One region of the Serratia rhizosphaerae genome, then DNA from elsewhere that is predicted to be linked to it. Evidence: riboswitches for the same ligand, from Rfam matches in the RefSeq annotation. Region 1 holds a riboswitch; each other region holds the start of a gene.
The links. A riboswitch is a leader RNA that binds a small molecule or an ion and turns the genes downstream of it on or off. The one in region 1 is predicted to bind thiamine pyrophosphate.
Positions count from the first base shown of each region.

Region 2: another riboswitch for thiamine pyrophosphate. It lies ahead of thiC (phosphomethylpyrimidine synthase ThiC); the one in region 1 lies ahead of thiM (hydroxyethylthiazole kinase).
Region 3: another riboswitch for thiamine pyrophosphate. It lies ahead of thiB (thiamine ABC transporter substrate binding subunit); the one in region 1 lies ahead of thiM (hydroxyethylthiazole kinase).

Region 1 covers NZ_CP041764.1:3,557,198-3,563,152, reverse strand. The annotation lists gene fbaB (class I fructose-bisphosphate aldolase) at 1-684, shown strand, start outside; gene gutQ (arabinose-5-phosphate isomerase GutQ) at 846-1,817, shown strand; gene FO014_RS16570 (inhibitor of vertebrate lysozyme family protein) at 1,857-2,315, opposite strand; gene thiD (bifunctional hydroxymethylpyrimidine kinase/phosphomethylpyrimidine kinase) at 2,387-3,187, opposite strand; gene thiM (hydroxyethylthiazole kinase) at 3,190-3,978, opposite strand; TPP riboswitch at 4,015-4,114, opposite strand; gene FO014_RS16555 (hypothetical protein) at 4,478-4,723, shown strand; gene FO014_RS16545 (hypothetical protein) at 5,032-5,253, shown strand; gene FO014_RS16540 (GNAT family N-acetyltransferase) at 5,431-5,856, shown strand.
Region 2 covers NZ_CP041764.1:1,792,463-1,798,417, reverse strand. The annotation lists gene thiC (phosphomethylpyrimidine synthase ThiC) at 1-1,716, opposite strand, end outside; TPP riboswitch at 1,824-1,947, opposite strand; gene rsd (sigma D regulator) at 1,987-2,493, opposite strand; gene nudC (NAD(+) diphosphatase) at 2,593-3,360, shown strand; gene hemE (uroporphyrinogen decarboxylase) at 3,434-4,498, shown strand; gene nfi (deoxyribonuclease V) at 4,540-5,232, shown strand; gene FO014_RS08460 (YjaG family protein) at 5,272-5,862, shown strand.
Region 3 covers NZ_CP041764.1:1,334,449-1,340,403, forward strand. The annotation lists gene sgrR (HTH-type transcriptional regulator SgrR) at 1-1,596, shown strand, start outside; TPP riboswitch at 1,634-1,732, shown strand; gene thiB (thiamine ABC transporter substrate binding subunit) at 1,788-2,774, shown strand; gene thiP (thiamine/thiamine pyrophosphate ABC transporter permease ThiP) at 2,750-4,357, shown strand; gene thiQ (thiamine ABC transporter ATP-binding protein ThiQ) at 4,344-5,048, shown strand; gene ivbL (ilvB operon leader peptide IvbL) at 5,135-5,248, shown strand; gene ilvB (acetolactate synthase large subunit) at 5,360-5,955, shown strand, end outside.

The DNA of each region.
Region 1 (5,955 bases):
TATGCGCACAAAATCCCGTTCCTGGTCAAACTGAACCACAACGAAACCCTCAGCTACCCGACCCAGTACGACCAGACCCTGTACGCCAGCGTTGAGCAGGCGTTCGATATGGGCGCGGTGGCGGTCGGCGCCACCATCTATTTCGGTTCCGAGCAGTCGCGCCGCCAGATTGAAGAGATTTCCGCCGCCTTCGAGCGCGCGCACGAACTGGGCATGGTTACCGTGCTGTGGGCCTATCTGCGTAACCCGGCATTCAAGAAAGACGGCGTCGACTACCACTCCAGCGCCGATCTCACCGGCCAGGCCAACCATATCGCCGCCACCATCGGCGCCGATATCGTCAAACAGAAAATGGCGGAAAACAACGGCGGCTACCGCGCCGTGAACTTCGGCTACACCGACGACCGGGTATACGACAAACTGACCAGCGATCACCCGATCGATCTGGTGCGTTATCAGCTGGCCAACTGCTATATGGGACGCGCCGGCCTGATTAACTCCGGCGGCGCCGCCGGGGAAAACGATCTGCAGGAATCGGTGCGCACCGCAGTGATCAACAAACGCGCCGGCGGCATGGGGCTGATTCTGGGGCGTAAGGCCTTCAAAAAATCGATGAAGGACGGCGTGGCGCTGATTAACGCCGTGCAGGATACCTATCTCGACAGCAGCGTCACCATCGCCTGACGCCGCCGCAGAAGCCGGGCTTTTCACCCGGCTTCTCGTCCGCACGCCTTCCCGGCTGATTTCTCAAACTGTGATCCGTTTAAAAAAAACCGGCGTGTCGCGTGTTTCATCCGGTAAATAACACTATATTTCCGCCTTGATTCATTCCGCAGGAGAGACTGATGGATAACGCGAGCACCCTGCTCACCTTCGCCCGCGAAACGCTGGAGATTGAACTGGCCGAAGCGCAGCGCCTGCTGGCGCGGCTGGACGACAACTTTGTCCGCGCCTGCGAGCTGCTGCTGAGCTGCCGCGGCAAGGCGGTGATTTCCGGCATCGGCAAATCCGGCCATATCGGCAAGAAAATCGCCGCCTCGCTGGCCAGCACCGGGACGCCCGCCTTCTTCCTGCATCCGGCGGAAGCGCTGCACGGCGATCTCGGCATGATCGGCCCGGACGACGTGATGATCTTTATTTCATACTCCGGCCGCGCCAAAGAGCTGGACCTGATCCTGCCGCTGCTGGCCGAGAGCCGGATCCCGGTGATCGCCATTACCGGCGGCACCGCCTCACCGCTGGCGCAGGGTGCCGCCTGCGTGCTGGATATCAGCGTCGAGCGCGAAGCCTGCCCGATGGGGCTGGCGCCGACCTCCAGCGCGGTCAACACTCTGATGATCGGCGATGCGCTGGCGATGGCGCTGATGCGTCAGCGCGGCTTCAACGCCGAAGACTTCGCCCGTTCACACCCGGGCGGCAGCCTCGGCGCGCGTCTGCTTAACCGCGTGCATCACCTGATGCGCACCGGCGATCGTCTGCCGAAGGTGCAGGAAAGCGCCGACGTGATGGCGGCGATGCTGGAGCTGAGCCGCACCGGCCTGGGACTGGTGGCGGTGTGCGACGAGCAGCAAAAAGTGGTGGGCGTCTTCACCGACGGCGATCTGCGCCGCTGGCTGGTGCAGGGCCACAAGCTGGAGGATCCGCTCAGCCCGGCGATTACCCGCCCCGGCTATCGCCTGCCGGAACAGTGGCGCGCGGGAGAAGCGCTGGAGGCGCTGCACGAGCAGCATATCAGCGCCGCGCCGGTGGTCAACGTTGAGGGGGAACTGGTCGGCGCGCTGAACCTGCACGACCTGCATCAGGCCGGCATCGGCTGACCATCAGGGACGGGCGCGCCCGTCCCTGCAAACATCGGTTTACTTCCAGTCCGGGCTGTTTTCAAACTGCTGACGCAGCAGCGCCTGCATATTGCTGTCCGGCTTGCCGAGCCACTGATATTTGGCGTACTTTTTGGGGTGCGCCACCGCTTCCGGCCGGTCTTCCACCTCAACCCGCACGCCCCAGGCCTGCGACTTGTCCGCCTTGAAGGCGACGATCAAAAAGTTATTGCCGCAATCGTGAGGCTTACAGATATTGCCAACCTGATACTGCTGCCCCTGCCAGCCGATCGTCTCCGCCGGCGTCGAAGTGCCGCTGCCCTTACGCGCCCAGCCCGGCAGCCGGGCCTGACCTTTCATCATCTGCTGCCAGCTGCTCTGATAACCCGGCTGCTGAACCAGATCCGCCGTGGTCACCACCTGCTGGGCAAAGCTGCCGGCGCTGACGGCCAGCAACGCGCCCAGCAGCATATAACGACGTTTATGCATTCCTGTCATGGTGATTCTCCCTCCGAAAATAGACAAAGACATTGCATCTACTCAGACCATCGCCGCGCGAAAAAGTTGGCTCACCACCAGGCATGGAAATGGTGCACCGGGCCGATGCCCTGGCCGACTTCCAGGCTGTCCGCCTGCTGCAGCGCGCGCTGCAGGTAATCCTTCGCCGCCGCCACCGTCTGCGGCCAGTCGTCATAACGCGGACGCAGGGCGGCCAGCGCCGCAGACAGGGTGCAGCCGGTGCCGTGCGTATGGCGCGTGGCGACACGAGGCGCGCTGAAGCGCTGCTCCGTACCGCGGCTGAACAGCCAGTCCGGGCTTTCCTCTTCACTGAGATGGCCGCCCTTCATCAGCACCGCCTGGCAACCCATTGCCAGCAGCGCCCGTCCCTGCTCGCGCATCTGCTGCTCATTATCCGCCGGCGGACACGCCAGCAGCGCCGCCGCTTCCGGCAGGTTAGGCGTAATCAGCGACACCTGCGGCAACAGTTCACGCCGGATCGACGCCACCGCCTCCGGCGCCAGCAGCGGATCGCCGCTTTTCGCCAGCATCACCGTATCCAGCACCACAAACGGCGGCTGATAATGCCGCAAGCGCTCGGCCACCGCCTGCACGATGTCGGCATTGGCCAGCATACCGATTTTTACGCTGTCGATGCGCACGTCGCTCAGCACGGAATCCAGCTGCGCGGCAACGAACGTCGGCTCAATCTGGTACACCGACTGCACGCCGCGCGTGTTTTGCGCCACCAGCGCGGTGATCACGCTGGCGCCATAGGCGCCGAGCGCCGAGAAGGCTTTCAGATCCGCCTGAATGCCGGCGCCGCCGCTCGGATCGGTACCGGCGATGGTCAATGCATTGATGCGTTTCATGATTATTCATCTCCCTGCCAGCGGTACAGCGCGTCGAGAAATGCGGGGGTAAAGCTGCCGGGGCCGCCGGCCTGTTTGCTGGCCGCCGCGCCGCAGTGCGCCATCACCCGGCAGGCGGCGGCGACGTGGTCCAGCCGCTCGCCCGGCAGGCTGCAAAACGCCGCCACCACCGCCGATAAGGCACAGCCGGTGCCCACCACCCGCGTCATCAGCGGATCGCCGCCGCCGACCGCCCAGCTGCGCTGCCCGTCAGTAATGTAGTCGGTGGCGCCGGTGACCGCGACAATCGCACCGCTGCGCTGCGCCAGCTGTTGCGCCGCCGGCAGCGCGGCCAGAGAGTCCGCCGTGCTGTCGACGCCGCGCCCCGAAGCCTGCAGCCCGCTCAGCGCCATAATTTCCGACGCGTTGCCGCGAATGGCCGCCGGCTGCAGCGTCAGCAGCCGGTTGGCAAACTCGGTACGAAAGGTCAGTCCGCCGACCGCCACCGGGTCCAGCACCCACGGCGTCGCGGCCTGATTGGCCGCCTCCACCGCCGCCAGCATCGATTCCGCGCGGGCGGCGGTCAGCGTGCCGATATTGATCAGCACGCCATCGGCCAGGCGGCTGAACTGCGTCGCTTCGGACGGTTCAATCACCATCGCCGGCGAAGCGCCCAGCGCCAGCAAAACGTTGGCCGTCAGCGTTTGCACCACGTCGTTGGTCAGGCAGTGAATCAGCGGGGAATGTTGTTTAAGCAGCTGTAAGCTGGCCGCGGCCGTTGCGCCGGGCAATTCATCAGGTCGAGCGATCATAGTTCTCCCAACCGGCGTTAAAGAAGGCGGGCGCCGGTCAGGACGCCAAGACTTCCCTACGCTGGTATTATCCAGATCAGGTAATACGGGTATTTCTCAGCCTTCACATACATGAAGGGCACCCCGAGTCTCAGACAGCGCATCCCGCAGGGATAGCGACTGCGGCCACATCATACTCCGCACCCGGCGGGATTCAAATCTTTCATCGTCATGTTTATGATTTATGCATGGCGTCCTGCGGCCGGAAACATTAAAAACTCAGAAAATAAAATTTCAATTATCACCCATAAAAATATAAATACGGTGAATTTAGGATAAAGCCAGACGGCCTATTTCAAGCCAGCAAGAATTATCCTTAAAACGAACGAAATTCTGCAAACAGTATTTATAAGATAAGAAAAGAGGGTAATATTAAATAACACCTTGGCTTTCCATACCAAGGTGTCACCATTTTATTTAACCCCATACTCTTTTATTTTTAATAAAAAAGGAATTTGTCATGAGAGAATTATCTAACGTTGAAGTTGAAGCAGTTTCAGGCGGCTTTTTCGGTGGTATTATCAGCGATATCATCAACGCAGGCGTTAATACCCTGACCGGCATCGCTGGCAATATCGTCGGTAATATCGCCAACTCTATCGGCACCGCTGTTGGTCTGGGCATGGGCTTCCTGGATTCCCTCATCAATGCTTTCCGCCCAAGTAAGCCTGCTCCGGAAGCACCAGCCGAAACCGCTAAGTCTTAATGGCCCAACTCGGATAGCGTTGAGTCATCCGTAGAGTAACCAACAAGGATAATTAATAATTATGCAGAAATTAACGCAAGGCAAAGCAACGAATGTTATTGGTGGCGCGTGGGGCTGTAAAGTCAGCCATAGCCTATCCCCATCCACCTCAGGAGTGACTTGCTATCGGACCGTGGGCTGCGTTGACAAGTTTGGCAACGTCACCTCGTCCAGCAAACCTGTTGAGTTGAATGAGTGCGCGCCTGCCAAGCCGCAATCATAATTTTCCCGCTCTTTTATCTACCTCATTTAATATTTAAGGATAAACCATGAGAGAATTATCTAACGTTGAAGTCAATGAAGTATCAGGTGGTGCCGGTCTCGACAGTATCCTCGGTGGACTCTTAGGCGGTGTTGTTGGTTCCATCTCCAAAGGTGCTGAATCCATCCTCGCCAGCTTTACCAACGCGGCCAAAGGCGTAGGCAAAATCTTCACCGACGGCGTATTTAACCTTGTCCGTGGTTTCTGGGAAGGTCGTTACACCAAGTAACGTCGTCACTTTCTACCGGGCCGGCGACGCTTTGCTCGCCGCCCGGTAACGTGTCCGTATTCAAGAGCAAATAATCTATTTGCTCTTTTTTCTTATCTCTCGCCAACGGCATGGTATTCCGACATACTCAGGTGCCACACCGCAGGATCACCGCGCGTCCGTCACCAAGGGAGCATGATGAAAATACGGCCATATCAAGAATCCGATCGCCCCTTTCTGCGCCGCTTATATTTGGCCGCGCGTAAAATCGCCTTTCACTGGCGGGACACCGCCAATTACCAACCGAGAGATTTCGATCGCGCTACGCTGGGAGAAGAGATCTGGGTAGCCGAAGAAAACGGCATACCGCTGGGTTTTGTTTCCATTCACCGGGCCGAAGATTTTATCCATAACCTGTATGTCGACCCCGCTCAACAAACTCGCGGCGTAGGCAGTACCCTGCTAAAACAGGCAGAATCCACCTTCCGCACCACCGGCGCGTTGAAATGTCTGGTCAGGAACGAACCGGCTTTGATGTTTTATCAGCGGCACGGCTGGCGCATTATCAGCCAGGGAGGCGAAGGTGACGAAGCCTATTACCTGCTGCACAGCACCGCCAGATAGCTAATGTCCTTCACACAACAACGCCTGATAGAACACCGCCTAGCGGTAAATTCAGTCACTTCGATACCGGAATGATCAAGCAACCAGTTATAAAGATGC
Region 2 (5,955 bases), 1.8 Mb from region 1:
CGGCAGCGTCTCATCGTGATAGGCGCGGGCGGTGGCGGGATCCAGCGCCAGGTTGAACTGGTCTTCCCAGCGGAACTCAAAGCGCGCCTTGGACATGGCGTTATCGCGGATCTGCGCGCCGGGGTGGCCTTTTGCCAAATCCGCGGCGTGCGCGGCGATTTTATAGGTAATCAGCCCCTGCTTGACGTCCTCTTTGTTCGGCAGCCCCAGGTGCTCTTTCGGCGTCACGTAGCACAGCATGGCGCAGCCGAACCAGCCGATCATCGCGGCGCCGATGCCGGAGGTGAAGTGGTCATAGCCCGGCGCGATATCGGTGGTCAATGGCCCCAGCGTATAGAACGGCGCTTCATGGCAGTGCTCCAGCTCTTCGGTCATATTGCGGCGGATCATATGCATCGGCACGTGGCCCGGGCCTTCGATCATCACCTGTACGTCGTATTCCCAGGCGATTTTGGTCAGTTCGCCCAGCGTATGCAGCTCGGAGAACTGCGCTTCATCGTTGGCGTCCTGTACCGAGCCAGGGCGCAGGCCATCGCCCAGCGACAGTGAAACGTCGTAGGCGGCGCAGATCTCGCAGATTTCGCGGAAGTGTTCATACAGGAAGTTTTCCTGATGATGCGACAGGCACCATTTGGCCATGATCGAGCCGCCGCGCGAGACGATGCCGGTCAGGCGTTTGGCGGTCATCGGCACATAGCGCAGCAGCACGCCGGCGTGGATGGTGAAATAATCGACCCCTTGCTCCGCCTGCTCCAGCAGCGTGTCGCGGAACATTTCCCAGGTCAGGTTTTCTGCTACGCCGTTCACTTTTTCCAGCGCCTGATAGATGGGGACGGTGCCGATCGGCACCGGGCTGTTGCGCAGGATCCATTCGCGGGTTTCGTGGATATAACGACCGGTGGAGAGGTCCATCACGGTATCCGCGCCCCAGCGGGTGGACCACACCAGTTTTTCCACCTCTTCCTCGATGGAGGAGGTCACCGCAGAATTGCCGATATTGGCGTTTACCTTCACCAGGAAGTTGCGACCGATAATCATCGGTTCGGATTCCGGGTGGTTAATGTTGGCCGGGATAATGGCGCGGCCGGCGGCCACCTCCTGACGGACAAACTCCGGCGTAATGTTTTCCGGCAGGTTGGCGCCCCAGCTCTGGCCCGGATGCTGCTGGCGCAGCACCTCGCTGCGGATGCGCTCACGGCCCATATTTTCGCGGATGGCGATAAATTCCATCTCCGGCGTGACGACGCCGGCGCGCGCATAGTGCAGCTGGGTGACGCATTTGCCCGACTGCGCTTTGCGTGGCTGCGGCAGATGTTCGAAACGCAGGTGGTCTAACCCCTCATCCGCCAGACGCTGCTGGGTAAAGCCGGAGCTGACGTGGGCCAGCGTCTCGGTATCGTCGCGCTCTGCGATCCAGCTGGCGCGCAGCTTGTCCAGGCCGCGGTGTACGTCCAGTTGGGACGCCGGGTCGCCGTAAGGGCCGGCGGTATCATAGACCGGTACCGCCTCATTCGGCTCGTATTGCGGTTCGTCTTTACTGCCGCCGATTAAGGTCGGGCTGAGCTGGATCTCGCGCATCGGCACCTGCAGATCGGGGCGCGATCCTTGCAGATAGATGCGGCGGGAGTTGGGGAAAGCGACGCCCTGAAGGTTGTCGATAAACTGCTGCGCGGCTTCACGCTGTACTTTACGGGGACGCTGGTTGTTATTAGACATAGCAAATTCCTACAAGTCGGGTGAGTTGGGAAAATTGCTTGTCTGGAGCTCGGAGGGAGTAACGATGTTGGCCGATCGGCAGACGCTGGTGGAAGGTCTGCCGCTGGCGATAGATTACTCTTGTTCCCTTCGCGGGTATTAACCCGATCAGGTTCCGCGGATCCCGAATTAACGGTCTCAGCCTGGCCGACTTGATAACAAGCCTGGCGCTAGGCACTCCGACAAGAGCCCCCAGTATAGAAGGGCATTATTGTTTGCTGCAAGGGAAAGCTATTGGACCAGGTTGCCTTTTTCCGCTTCCTGTTGGCCGGGCTGCCAGGTTTCTGTGAGCAGCTGAATCAGGCGATCTTCCAGTGCGAAGCGGGCGGCCAGCGTTTCGCCGATGTCCGACAGCGCCTGATGGAACGCCAGACAGAGATCCTGATCGATCTCGGTGTCGGCATAGCGATCGTGGAACGCCATCACCTGTTCGGTATTGATCCACAACTTGGGATAAATTTGGGTGGCGAAAGACATTTTAGGACTACCGGCGCCTTCCACCTGCTTGATGACTCTGTCATAGATATGAAAATGCCCTGCGGAGAGATAATCCACCAGATTGTGGCAAAAGTTCTCCAGCGCTTTTGCATTAAGCGGCGTATGCTTTTCTTTATTCGGCTTAATGCCGACGAGCGTGCAGTAAGCAACCAGCAACTGCTTACGTGCCTCAAGCCATTGATCAACTAATTCATTACTACCACCAACGCGCTGAGTCAGGCTTTCCAAGTGGTTGAGCATTGTTGACTCCGTAAGTAAGAAAAAGTAACGGTAAGTTATAAAAATGTAACAGTGCCGATTTCTAGAGTGCCAGTGAAGCTGAGGTTGTGCAACAACGATATGGAACTTGCATTAACAGGTAACGAAAAGGGCTGGTGGATCGTCAGCCATGAAAACAAACTTTGGTTACCAAACGGTGAATTGCCGTTTGGTGCTGCCGATAAATGGGGCCTGCGCGGCGAAGCGGCGCGGCAAATTGGTGAGTGGCAAGGGGCGCCGGTCTGGCTGGTGCGCCGCGCCATGGCGCAGGAGATGGGCTCGGTGCGGCAGCTGCTGGATCTCGACCGCGCCCTGTTCCAGTTAGCCGGGCGCGGGGTGCAGCTGGCCGAATTTTATCGTTCCCATCAATTTTGCGGCTATTGCGGCCATAAAATGCACCTGAGCCGAACCGAAAACGCCTGCCTGTGCGACCACTGCCGTGAACGCTATTACCCGCAAATCGCCCCCTGTGTGATCGTCGCCATTCGCCGCGATGATGAAATCCTGCTGGCGCAGCACGTGCGGCACCGCGGCGGCATCCATACGGTGCTGGCCGGTTTTGTCGAGGTCGGGGAGACGCTGGAGCAGGCGGCGGCGCGCGAGGTGATGGAGGAGAGTAATATTGAAATTAAAAACCTGCGTTACGTCTCCTCCCAGCCCTGGCCGTTCCCGCAGTCGCTGATGATGGCCTTTATGGCGGATTATCATCGCGGTGAATTGCGCCACGACCCTAAGGAACTGCTGCATGCCGGCTGGTATCGTTACGATCGGCTGCCCTTGCTGCCGCCGCCGGGCACCGTGGCGCGGCGTTTGATTGAGGACACCGTGGTGCTGTGCCGGGACGCATGATGCGCTGGCGCTTTGGTACAACGCCCATTCTTTTGGGTATACAATAGCGCCAGCTGAATTAAGGGAGCCAATAATGACTGAGTTGAAGAACGATCGTTACCTGCGTGCGCTGTTGCGCCAGCCGGTGGATGTTACCCCCGTATGGATGATGCGCCAGGCCGGTCGTTATTTGCCGGAGTATAAAGCCACGCGGGCGCAGGCCGGCGACTTTATGTCGCTGTGCAAGAACGCCGAACTGGCCTGTGAGGTGACGCTGCAGCCGCTGCGTCGCTATGCGCTGGATGCTGCCATCCTGTTTTCCGACATTCTGACCATTCCCGACGCCATGGGGCTGGGGCTCTACTTTGAAACCGGCGAAGGGCCGCGTTTCTCATCGCCGATTACCTGCCGCGCCGATGTAGAAAAGCTGCCGCTGTTCGATCCGGAGGTGGAGCTGGGCTATGTGATGAACGCGGTGCGCACCATCCGCCGCGAGCTGAAAGGCCAGGTGCCGCTGATCGGCTTCTCCGGCAGTCCGTGGACGCTGGCGACCTATATGGTTGAAGGCGGTAGCAGCAAGGCGTTTACCAAACTGAAAAAGATGATGTACGCCGAGCCGCAAACTCTGCACCTGCTGTTGGACAAGCTGGCGGACAGCGTGATTTTGTATCTGAATGCGCAAATCCGCGCGGGCGCGCAGTCGGTCATGGTGTTCGACACCTGGGGCGGCGTGCTGACCGGCCGTGATTACCGCGAATTCTCGCTGAACTATATGCATAAAATCGTCGATGGCCTGCTGCGCGAGCATGACGGTCGCCGGGTGCCGGTGACGTTGTTCACCAAAGGCGGCGGCCAGTGGCTGGAAGCGATGGCGGCGACCGGCTGCGATGCGCTGGGCCTGGACTGGACCACCGATATTGCCGATGCGCGTCGTCGGGTCGGCGATCGGGTGGCGCTGCAGGGCAATATGGATCCGTCGATGCTTTACGCCGCGCCGCAGCGTATTGAACAGGAGGTGGAAACCATCCTGTCCGGCTTCGGCCACGGCGAAGGGCATGTGTTCAACCTGGGCCACGGTATTCATCAGGACGTGCCGCCGGAAAACGCCGGCGTGTTTGTCGAGGCGGTGCACGCGCTGTCGGCCAAATATCATCGTTGATCCCGTGCTTCAGCGATAGCGCTACAAGGAGAGTTGCCATGATTGATACCCAGACGCTGCGCGCCGAGCAGTTACAGCGCGCCGCAGACGTGATTCGCCAGGACCAGCTGGCGGTCGACCCGCCGGCCTTTATCGCCGGCTGCGACGTGGGGTTCGAACAGGAAGGCGCAGTAACGCGCGCCGCTATCGCGATTCTGCGTTATCCGTCGCTGGAGCTGGTGGAATACCAGATTGCGCGTATTGCCACCACCATGCCGTATATTCCCGGCTTTCTCTCGTTTCGTGAATACCCGGCGCTGCTGGCGGCTTGGGAACGGCTACGGCAGAAGCCCGATCTGATTTTTGTCGACGGCCACGGCATTTCGCATCCGCGTCGCCTCGGCGTGGCCAGCCACTTCGGGCTGTTGGTCGATGTGCCGACCATCGGCGTGGCGAAAAAACGGCTGTGCGGCAAGTTTGAGCCTTTGGGCGCAGAAGTCGGCGCCAAAAGCGCGCTGATGGATAAGGGAGAACAGCTGGGTTGGGTATGGCGCAGCAAGGCGCGCTGCAACCCGCTGTTTATCGCCACCGGGCACCGCGTCAGCGCCGACGGTGCGCTGGCCTGGGTGCAACGCTGCATGGCAGGCTACCGTTTACCTGAACCGACGCGCTGGGCGGACGCCATTGCCTCGCGCCGGCCGGCCTTTCAGCGCTGGCTGGCTGCGCATCCGGAGGTGTCGCCATGCGTATTTTAGGTTACACTGCGCCGCAGACTCAGCGAGTGAGACAAAATAATGCTCCGTAATCCAATTCATTTACGCTTAGAAAAGCTTGAAAGCTGGCAACATTTGACCTTTATGGCTAGTCTGTGCGAGCGTATGTATCCGAATTACCAGATGTTCTGCCTGCAAACCGAGTTTGGCGACCCGCAGGTGTACCGCCGAATCCTGGATTTGATTTGGGAGACGCTGGTAGTGAAAGACGCCAAGGTCAACTTCGACAGCCAGCTCGAGAAGTTGGAGGAAGCGATTCCGGCGGCGGAAGATTACGATCTTTACGGCGTTTACCCGGCGATTGATGCCTGTATCGCATTAGGGGAACTGATCCATTCGCGCCTCAGCGGGGAGACGCTGGAGCACGCCATCGCCATCAGCGAAACATCAATTCGTACCGTGGCGATGTTGGAAATGACCCAGGCCGGGAAAGAAATGACCGATGAAGAACTGAAGGTTCTGCCGGCGGTTGAGGAAGAATGGGACATCCAGTGGGAAATTTTCCGCCTGCTGGCAGCCTGCGAAGAGCGCGATTTAGACCTGATTAAAGGGCTACGCGCAGACCTTCGTGAGGCTGGCGTGAGCAATATTGGGATAAATTTAGCGCAATAAGGCAAGAAAACGTGATTTAACGCCTGATTTGTCATGCCTTAAGGCTTCACATCCGCACCCTGTCTGGTCTACATTTGGGGGGCGTAAAAAAAG
Region 3 (5,955 bases), 2.2 Mb from region 1:
GATACCACGCTGCAGGAGCTGGCCGACGCGCTCAGCTGTTCGCGCCGTCATGTACGCTCGCTGCTTGGCGCCATGCAGCAACAGGGCTGGCTGACCTGGCAGGCGGAGGCCGGGCGCGGCAAGCGTTCGCGGCTGGCGTTTCACTACACCGGCCTGGCGCTGCAGCAACAGCGGGCGGAAACGCTGCTGGAACAGGATCGCATCGACCAGCTGGTGCAGCTGGTCGGCGATAAAAAAGTGGTGCGACAGATGCTGCTGTCCCAACTGGGACGCAGTTTCCGCCAGGGTAAACATATCCTGCGCGTGCTCTACTACCGGCCGCTGTCCAATCTGCTGCCCGGTTCGGCGCTGCGCCGTTCGGAGACGCACCTGGCCCGGCAGATTTACAGCGGCCTGACGCGGATAAATGAGGAAAACGGGGAACTGGAGTCCGACCTTTCCCATCACTGGCAGGCGCTGACCCCGCTGCACTGGCGCTTCTATCTGCGCCCCGCTATCCACTTTCATCATGGACGCGAGTTGGAGATGGAAGACGTTATCCAGACGCTGACGCGCCTGACGTCGCAGCCGCTGTTCGCCCATATCGCACGCGTCGACTCGCCGACGCCCCATGTGATCGATGTGCATCTGCACAGCCCCGATTACTGGCTGCCCTGGCTGCTTGGCAGCGTGCCGGCCATGATTCTGCCGCAGGAATGGCGCACTCTGCCGGATTTTGCCCGCCATCCGATCGGCACCGGCCCGTACAGCGTGGTGCATAACCAGCAGAGCCAGCTGAAGATCCAGGCGTTTGACGATTACTTCGGCTATCGCGCCCTGATCGATGAAGTGAATATCTGGGTCCTGCCGGATATCACCGAAGAGCTGATGCACTCCGGCGTGCAGCTGCAGGCCGACGATACCGGCAAAAATGAGCTGGAAAGCCGGCTGGAGGAAGGCTGCTACTTTCTGCTGTTCGACCGGCGTTCGCCCGTCGGCGACGATCCGGCCATCCGCAGCTGGCTGTGCGAACTGCTCAATCCTATTGCCCTGCTGAACCTCTCCGGGCCGGTCAGCCAGCGCTACTGGTCGCCGGCCTACGGCATTTTGCCGCGCTGGCACCATAACCGCGAACTGGCCCAGCGGCCGAAACCCGCCGCTCTGCGCCGGCTGACGCTGACCTACTACGGTGAGCACTCGGAGTTCAACGCCATCGGCGACGCCCTGCAGCCGCTGCTGGCGCAGCACGGCGTAGAACTGACGGTCAATATCGTCGATTACGACGTCTGGCACCGGGGAGAGGCGCAGAGCGATCTGTGGCTCGGCAGCGCCAATTTCACCCTGCCGCTGGAGTTTTCACTGTTCGCCACCCTGTATGAGCTACCGCTGCTGCAACACTGCATGAGCGAAGATCTGGCGCAGGACGCCGCGCTGTGGCGCGATAACCGTCTGCCGCTGGCGGAATTTTGTCGCCGGCTGGTCAGCCAGCATCAGTTGCATCCGCTGTTCCATCACTGGCTGCAGCTGCACGGCCAGCGCAGCATGCGCGGCGTACGGATGAATACGCTGGGCTGGTTCGACTTCAAATCCGCCTGGTTCGCGCCGCCGGAGACATAAGCATCTTTCGCCAGCGGCGCTAACTCTTTACAATAGCGCCGTCTCAACGGGGTGCGAAACAAGGTTTTCGCTGAGAGCAAACCCGTCGAACCTGAACCGGCTAATACCGGCGGAGGGATTTGAGTGCCAGCCAACCGGCTCCCCAGGAGCCCCTCAGATGCCTTTGCTGCCCTAACTATCAGGAGTGCAAAGTGATCAAGAAATTCCTGCCTTGCCTGTTGCTGCTGGCCGCCGCGCCGGCGCTGGCGAAAGACACGCTGACGGTTTACACCTACGACTCCTTCGCCGCCGACTGGGGCCCTGGCCCGGCAATCAAAAAAGCCTTTGAGGCCGACTGCAACTGCGAACTGAAATTCGTGGCGCTGGAAGACGGCGTCTCACTGCTTAATCGTCTGCGGATGGAAGGCAAAAACAGCAAGGCGGACGTGGTGCTGGGGCTGGATAACAACCTGCTGCAGGCGGCGCGCCAGACCAGACTGTTCGCCGCCAGCACGGTGGACCACTCGCGGCTGAACGTGCCCGGCGGCTGGCAGGACAGCACCTTTATCCCCTATGACTACGGCTACTTCGCCTTTGTCTACAACAAAGACCGGCTGAAAAACCCGCCGAAGAGCCTGAAAGAGCTGGTGGAAAGCGACCAGCCGTGGAAAGTGATCTATCAGGATCCGCGCACCAGCACCCCGGGTCTCGGCCTGCTGCTGTGGATGCAGAAAGTCTATGGCGACGCCGCGCCGCAGGCCTGGCAGAAGCTGGCGAAGAAAACCGTCACCGTCACCAAAGGCTGGAGCGAAGCCTATGGTCTGTTCCTGAAAGGAGAAGGCGATCTGGTGCTGAGCTATACCACTTCGCCGGCCTACCATCTGCTTGAAGAGAAAAAAGACGCTTACGCCGCCGCCAACTTCAGCGAAGGGCACTACCTGCAGGTCGAAGTCGCCGCTAAATTGCAGGCCAGCCGCCATCCGCAGCTGGCGGAGCGCTTTATGCAGTTTATGCTGACGCCGGCGTTCCAGAACGCCATCCCGACCGGCAACTGGATGTATCCGGCGATCAAAACCCCTCTGCCGGCCGGCTTTGCGCAACTGCCGGTGCCGCAGACCGCGCTGCAATATCGCGCGGATGAGGTGGCAAAACAGCGAGGCAACTGGATCCGTTCATGGCAAAGCGCCGTCAGCCGTTAATCCCCCACTGGCTGTGGCCGGGGCTGCTGGCCGCCGGCCTGATTCTGCTGGTGGCCGCGCTGGCCTTCGGTTCGCTGCTGAACCATGCGCCGCACAGCGACGCCCTGTCGATATGGCAGGATGACTACCTGTGGCACGTAGTGCGCTTCACCTTCTGGCAGGCGCTGCTGTCGGCGCTGATCTCGGTGCTGCCCGCCATCCTGCTGGCGCGGGCGCTGTACCGCCGCCGCTTCCCCGGCCGCGCGTTGCTGCTGCGTTTGTGCGCCATGACGCTGGTGCTGCCAGTGCTGGTGGCGGTGTTCGGCCTGCTCAGCGTCTACGGCCGGCAGGGCTGGCTGGCGGCGCTGTGCGCCTGGCTGGGGCTCGACTATCAGTTCTCGCCTTACGGCCTGCAGGGGATTCTGCTGGCGCATATGTTCTTCAACCTGCCGCTGGCGACCCGCCTGCTGCTGCAGGCGCTGGAAAACGTGCCGGTTGAACAGCGTCAGCTTGCCGCACAGCTGGGCATGAACGGCTGGCAGCAGTTCCGCTTTGTCGAATGGCCGGCGCTGCGCCGTCAGATCCTGCCGGGCGGCGCACTGATCTTCATGCTCTGCTTCGCCAGTTTCGCCACCGTACTCTCGCTGGGCGGCGGGCCGCAGGCCACCACCATCGAGCTGGCCATCTACCAGGCGCTGAGCTACGACTATGACCTTAGCCACGCCGCGCTGCTGGCGCTGATCCAACTGGCCTGCTGTCTGGGGCTGGTGATGCTCAGCCAGCGTCTCAGCCAGGCGCTGCCGGTGGGCGCAACGCAGGCGATGCAATGGCGCAACCCGCAGGACAGCCGCCGCCGGCGTCTGACCGATGCGCTGCTGATCGTCGCCGCTCTGCTATTACTGCTGCCGCCGCTGCTGGCGGTGGTGGTCGACGGCGCCAATCAGGCAATCGCCAGCGTGCTGCAGCAGCCGGCGCTGTGGCAGGCGCTGTTCACCTCGTTGCGCATCGCCGTCGGCGCCGGCCTGCTATGTCTACTGCTGACCATGATGCTGTTGTGGAGCAGTCGCGAGCTGAAACTGCGCCAACAGCGACGCTGGGGCCAGGCGCTGGAACTGAGCGGCATGCTGATTCTGGCGATGCCCGGCATCGTGCTGGCTACCGGCTTTTTCCTGCTGCTGAACGACACCGTTGGGCTGCCGCAGTCGCCCTATGCGCTGGTGATCCTGACCAACGCGCTGATGGCGGTGCCCTATGCGCTGAAAGTGCTGGAAAACCCGATGCGCGACGTGGCGGAGCGCTACAACCCGCTGTGCCTGTCGCTGGGCATGCAGGGCTGGCGGCGGCTGCGCTGGATCGAACTGCGCGCCCTGCGTCGCCCGCTGGCGCAGGCGCTGGCCTTCGCCTGCGTGCTGTCGATCGGCGATTTCGGCGTGGTGGCACTGTTCGGCAACGAGCAGTTCCGCACCCTGCCGTTCTATCTTTACCAGCAGATCGGCGCCTATCGCAGCAATGACGGTGCGGTCACCGCCCTGTTATTGTTATTACTGTGCTTCCTGCTTTTTACCCTGATTGAACGTTTACCGGGCCGCGATGATAGAACTTAACCAACTGACCTACCTGTATGAGCACCTGCCGATGCGCTTTGATCTGCGCATCCGCCCGGGCGAACGCGTGGCGGTGCTCGGGCCGAGCGGCGCGGGGAAAAGCACCCTGCTCAGCCTGATTGCCGGCTTTCTGAGCGCGGACGGCGGCAGCCTGCGTCTTGACGGCGACGACCATACCCGCACGCCGCCGGCGCAGCGGCCGGTGTCTATGCTGTTTCAGGAAAACAATCTGTTCGCCCACCTGACGGTGGAACAAAACATCGGGCTGGGGCTGGATCCCGGTCTCAGGCTGAACGCCGGGCAAAAACGGCAGCTGGCGCAGATAGCCGATCAGGTCGGCCTGACGGAACACCTGCCGCGCCTGCCGTCGCAGCTCTCCGGCGGCCAGCGCCAGCGCGCCGCGCTGGCCCGCTGTCTGATCCGCCAGCGGCCGATTCTGCTGCTGGACGAACCTTTCTCTGCGCTCGACCCGGCGCTGCGCGGCGAGATGCTGCAATTGCTGGATACGGTGTGCCGACAGCGCGAACTGACGCTGCTGATGGTGTCGCACAACCTGGACGACGCCGCGCGCATCGCCCCGCGCACGCTGCTGGTGGTGGACGGCCGCATCTATTATGACGGCCCGACGCAGCCGCTGCTGGACGGCAGCGCCCCCGCAGCGCGCATCCTGGGCATCAACGGAAAAGCGTGATCTGACGCGCGTTTTTTATTCTGCGGCAATAAAGCGGTTGTGCGAATTTTGCACCTGTGCTTTTATAAAATCCTGAGTTTTTACTGATGATAAGGTTCCCTGTGATCGCATCCTCGCTGACTTCGACCCTACTAGTTACCGCGCTACCAGCCGCGGTGGTCGTCGTGCGTGTGGTGGTGGTCGTCGGCAATGCGCCGTAGGGTCCGAATCAACGCATCGATTCCCAAACCCCGCCGGCGCAAACCGGGCGGGGTTTCTTGTTTTAGCACCCTGCCCGCCAAAGCTCACCGGCCTTGAGAAAGGACAGGAACATGGCAATTACGGGCACGCCTCACGCAGGCAAACGCTTTACCGGCGCGCAGCTGATCGTTCATCTGCTGGAGCGTCAGGGCATCACCACCGTCGCCGGCATTCCCGGCGGCGCTGCGCTGCCGCTGTATGACGCGTTAAGCCAAAGCGCCACCATCCGTCACGTGCTGGCGCGTCACGAACAGGGCGCCGGTTTTATGGCGCAGGGCATGGCGCGCGCCAACGGTAAAGCGGCGGTCTGCATCGCCTCCAGCGGCCCAGGCGCCACCAACCTGGTCACCGCCATCGCCGACGCCAAGCTCGACTCCATTCCGCTGGTGTGCATTACCGGCCAGGTGCCCTCCTCAATGATCGGCACCGACGCCTTTCAGGAAGTGGACACCTACGGCATGTCCATCCCGATCACCAAACACAACCATCTGGTACGCGACATCCGCGAACTGCCACAGGTAATCTGTGATGCGTTCCGCATTGCCGAATCCGGCCGCCCCGGCCCGGTGTGGATCGACGTGCCGAAGGATATTCAAACCGCCGAGATTGAGCTGGACCAGCTGCCGCCGCTGGCGCAGCCGGACACCGCGCCGGCCTTCAACCCCGC